DNA from 2 places in the Paenarthrobacter sp. YAF11_1 genome. Region 2 is predicted to be linked to the other one. Evidence: predicted binding sites of a transcription regulator. Region 2 holds the regulator's gene; the other holds the start of a gene.
The links. The regulator LexA, encoded in region 2, represses DNA repair genes until DNA is damaged. The targets are predictions, from matches to a motif close to TCGAACANNTGTTCGA.
Positions count from the first base shown of each region.

Region 1 (2,398 bases), on a different contig from region 2:
ACATGACGGTCAGCCGCCTGCGTTCCTCGCTGCCGGATGGCAAGCTCGTTGAGACCGTAGTGAAGCGCGGTTACCGGCTGCGGGCGTAGGCTCCCTGCCTCCACGAGGTGGTTTCCTCCCACGTCAGGCCGCCTTCACCAAGGGCAGTTCATCCCAGTTGGTGGTGTACCGGGGGCTGAGCATGTCCCGTTTCATGGACCAGTCCGGTCCTCCCTTGATTCCCGCGTGCCCCAAACCGATGGAGCCGCGGCCGTACCGCTTGCTGACTTGCTCCAGCAGCGGGCCGATGCCACGCTCTTCGTGCCGGTTCTCGAAGATCTCCAAGGGCTTCTGGTTGCCGCTGGGGCGGAGGTCGGTCACCATGATGCCGGCCTTGGCGTATCTCACGCCTTCCTGGATCCTTGGAACCAACGCGTGCGCTGCCTTGGTCAGCAGGACGGGATCCGAGGTGGGCATCGGGAGTTTGACGTTAACGGTGGGAAACGACTTGTCGTTGGGGTTGTAGACCGATGTGGCAGCAAAGGCTGTCAGCAACTTTGCTTGGAGGTCGTGTTTGGCCAGCCTGGCACTTGCCATCTGCCCGTAGACGCTGAGCACCTGCCGCAGCTGCGCCGCCGTCGTAATCGGTGTGGAAAAGGAGCGGGAGAAGATCAACTGGTCCCTCCCGATCCTTTCCTCCTCCATCGGGATGCACGGGGTGCCCTGGAGTTCCAGCACCGTGCGCATCATGACAATGGAGAACTTGTCCCGCAAAGCCACGGGGTCAGCCCGGACCAGATCCAGGATGGAGAAGATCCCCATGGCATTCAGACGTTTGGTCAGCCTGGTCGCAACACCCCAGATCTCAATCACGGAGAGCCGCGCCATCAGCGCTTCGCGGAGGGCTTCAGGGATCGAGTCCCAGCGGCACACTCCGTTGAAGCCCGGATTGTGTTTGGCCCACTTGTTGGCCAACTTGGCGAGGGTCTTGGTTCTGGCGATGCCCACACAGACCGGAACCCCCACATGCCGTTGGCACGCAGCTTTGATGGTGCGTCCCAGTTCCAGCAGGTCTTCCGGCTGACCTTTCACCCCCAGAAACGCCTCATCAATGGAGTAGACCTCCTGCCACGCCGAGTAGCGGGCCAGAAGTTCCATGACGCGGGAACTGATGTCCCCATAGAGTTCGTAGTTGCTGGACAGGGCAATGAGTCCCCATTCCTCGGCCCGTGGAGCAAGTTTGAACCATGGCTCCCCCAGCCCGATCCCCAGCTTCTTGGCTTCCGGAGACCTGGTCACTGCGCAGCCGTCGTTGTTGGACAACACAATCAGCGGCTTACCCTCCAGCGAGGGGTTGAACGCACGCTCCGCCGACGCATAGAAGCAGTTGATATCCACGTGGGCGATCTCCTGCATCTGATGCATGATGGCTGGCTTGGACATCGTCCTCCTCCGTTCGGCCCTAGCATGCGCGCGGCCGTTCCTTAGCAGGACACGCCACGTATTCGAACATATCTTCGAATACCTTCACTGTACCGCCACGCACCGACAAGAAGACCTCGTCTCGATATGCATCTGACCCGGTAGTCCAGCAGAGGCCTCAACCCTTGACCGTAATTCGTTTTGAGGAGGACCACCTGGCCCCCATCGCACTGGCAAACGTGACGACCTCGGATTTGGCGGCACTTATCGCGAGATCCTTGACGCGGGCTTTGATCTTCTCATCGTCAATTACCCCGGATCTGCAGGTTCCGGCGTCGCATTTCAGGAACTTGCCGTAGCGGTTCCGGGCAATCACTATCCTCGCGTGTCGACCGAAGCATAAAGACGCTGGGCTGCAATGGTCGACGTCCTGACACCCATCACGCAGAACCGCGCCCGCCTCGTGGGCCATGCTCAAAAGAGCGCTCCAAAGCCGCGGTGAGAACAGCGGGCGCCAGCCGGTCCACCAGGTCTACCGGCCGGCCCTCGCGCAGCGCCGGGCATCCGGTGACCATCCAAGCGGCAAAGTAGTTATGCGGAATACCCAGGGCCATGGCCCGGACAAACAGCCCCAACACCACGGGGTGCAAGGACAGGTCTTCCCGGAACTGGAAGCCTGGACAGTAAGTGCCGTCCGCTGAAAACACCCGCACCAGTTGTTGCATCACAGGTTCCGGATCCTCATGTATCTGCGCAAGCCGGCTCCGGACCTTTTCCAGGCTTGGCAGGCCGAACTCAGCGCCCATCCGTTCCCACAGCTCGCTGGGAATGGGCCCTTGCGAACGGGCCGGACTCAGATGTGGTGCAGGCACGTGGTGGCAACTCCCCAGATGGTCAGTTCGGAAAGTGCCGGCACGCGGATGTCCGGATACTTGGGATTGTCTGCTTGGAGGATCACACCCGAAGGCGTGACGCGGAGCCTTTTGATGGTCAGTTC
Region 1 is NZ_JBFRDF010000003.1:300,900-303,297, reverse strand. It holds gene AB4Y77_RS06910 (uroporphyrinogen-III synthase) at 1-89, shown strand, start outside; gene AB4Y77_RS06905 (Y-family DNA polymerase) at 124-1,422, opposite strand; gene AB4Y77_RS06900 (hypothetical protein) at 1,842-2,273, opposite strand; gene AB4Y77_RS06895 (LexA family protein) at 2,255-2,398, opposite strand, start outside.
Region 1: the regulator LexA is predicted to act here: its motif matches at 1,485-1,500, upstream of AB4Y77_RS06905 (Y-family DNA polymerase).

Region 2 (2,398 bases):
GCTTCCGGTGGGGGAGCGCTGTGTCTTTTCTCGTCGCGGCGGGCGGCTGAGGAAGCCGCCGATGCCATGAGGCTTCGCCTCGACGTCAGTATTCTCTGCCAGGGTGAATCCACCATGGCAGCTCTGGTGAAGCAGTTCGCCGACGAGCCCGATACCTGCCTCTTCGGCACGATGTCGCTGTGGCAGGGTGTGGATGTCCCCGGCGGTTCGTGCCGCCTTGTGGTCATCGACCGCATCCCGTTCCCGCGTCCGGATGATCCGTTGATGACTGCCCGCTCGCGTGCCGTGGCACAGTCCGGAGGCAACGGATTCATGGCTGTGTCAGCAACCCACGCTGCCATCCGTCTGGCCCAAGGGGCAGGCCGGCTCATCCGTTCCACGGGGGATAAAGGGGTTGTGGCGGTCCTTGACTCCAGGCTCTCAACAGAGCGCTACGGGGGCTTCCTCAGGGCAGCCCTGCCGCCGTTCTGGGCGACGACGGACCGAACCGTGGTGCGGGGCGTGCTGGAGCGCCTGGGCCCTGCCAAAGCCTCCTAGAGGGATCGCAGGACCGAAACGACCTTGCCCATAATGGTGGCTTGGTCGCCGAGGATGGGTTCGTACTGGGTGTTCTGCGGAAGAAGCCATGTGTGGCCGTCGCGCTGGCGGAAGGTCTTCACCGTTGCTTCGTCGTCCAGCAGTGCGGCAACGATGTCTCCATTGACGGCGTCGTTCTGCCTGCGGACAACTACCCAGTCGCCATCGCAGATCGCGGCGTCGATCATCGAGTCGCCGGCTACCTTGAGCATGAACAGTTCGCCGTGGCCCACGAGTTGCCGGGGCAGGGGGATGACGTCCTCCACTGTCTGGTCAGCAAGGATGGGACTGCCGGCAGCGATCCGACCGACCAACGGGACCATGGCGGTGTCGCTGGCGCTGGCAAGCTCGGTCACGGCAAAGCCACCCGTGCTGCGAAGATTGGTGGGCGCTTCCACTCCCGGAATGGGGCCGCCATCGAGGGTCAATGGCATGAGGACTTCCATGGCCCGGGGGCGCTTTGGATCGCGGCGGAGGTAACCGAGCTTTTCGAGCTGGGAGAGCTGGTGTGTAACGCTCGACAGGCTGGCCAGGCCCACGGTGTCACCAATTTCACGCATGCTGGGCGGATACCCGTTGTCATTGACTGACCGCTGGATGGTCTCCAGGATCTTCTTCTGCCGGACGGTCAGGCTCTTGGGACTCTTTTGAGGCTGCTGGCTCCGCGGGGGTGCCCCGCCGCCGGTGGCTTTCGCTGCCATGTTCGCCAATGCCTTTCCATTCCGCCCGGAGTGTGCCCGGGGTCGTCGGGTCTGCAAAAAATGTCAGACCCTCCTGTTCCACTGAAACAGTGCTGTTTCTTCACTCAAACGTAGGGCAGCCACAGGCGTTTATCAAACATTTGTTCTAGCGAGTCTCGACACCGTTCGTTGATAAGTGCTAAAAATGTCTTAGCAAGGTTCGAATATGTGTTCTATAAACCTGGCGCTGACACCGGATGTTCGAACGAAGTGTTCGAACATCCGGGGTTGGACAGGGGAACGCACAGAATTGGCAGCCATGTACCGGGATCCGGCGCACGGCAATAGCTCAGAAGGGCTCAGCTCATGTCCGCAATCACTACGTTCGCTGATTTCCGCACCACTCAGGCGCCTGCGCGTCTGCGCCTGACCCGACGGGGACGGATGGTCTTCTTTGGCATCCCGGCCATGCTGCTGGTGGCTGCGCTGCTGAGCCTGGCTGGTTTTATCACGTCACCGGCCAAGGCCTCGGACTCGCAGGGGCAACTCCAGCCGCCCGTCGCCGTCTCGGTTACGGTCCAGCCGGGACAGTCCCTCTGGGGCATTGCCGGTGCCGCTGCGCCTGAACGGGATCCCCGCGATGTCATTACGGAGATCATTCAGCTCAACGACCTCCGTGGCGGCCGTATCCAGCCCGGCCAGCAGTTGTTCGTGCCCGCAAACTAGTGTGTTCCGTCCCGTGTGGGGCGGGCGCCCGGCGTCACAGTTAGTTCGGCAGTCCCGGCAGCCCTTAAACTGTGGTGGTGAGTGACCAGCTTGAGCGACTTGACCGACTACCCCTCCGGACCAACCTGCGTGGACTGAGCCCGTACGGCGCACCGCAGCTTGATGTCCCCATTTTGCTCAATGTCAACGAAAACACCCATGGCGTCCCTGCCGATGTGCAGGCGGCCATCACCGAGGCCGTGGCCGCTGCGGCCACGGGGCTGAACCGTTATCCGGACCGGGAGTTCACCGAACTTCGTGAAGCCCTGGCCGAGTACCTTGGCCACAATCTCGCTCCGGACAACATCTGGGCAGCCAATGGCTCCAATGAGGTTCTGCAGCAGATCCTCCAAGCATTTGGCGGGCCCGGCCGGAAG
Region 2 is NZ_JBFRDF010000013.1:53,851-56,248, reverse strand. It holds gene AB4Y77_RS18060 (ATP-dependent DNA helicase) at 1-537, shown strand, start outside; gene lexA (transcriptional repressor LexA) at 534-1,277, opposite strand; gene AB4Y77_RS18050 (LysM peptidoglycan-binding domain-containing protein) at 1,623-1,982, shown strand; gene AB4Y77_RS18045 (histidinol-phosphate transaminase) at 2,060-2,398, shown strand, end outside.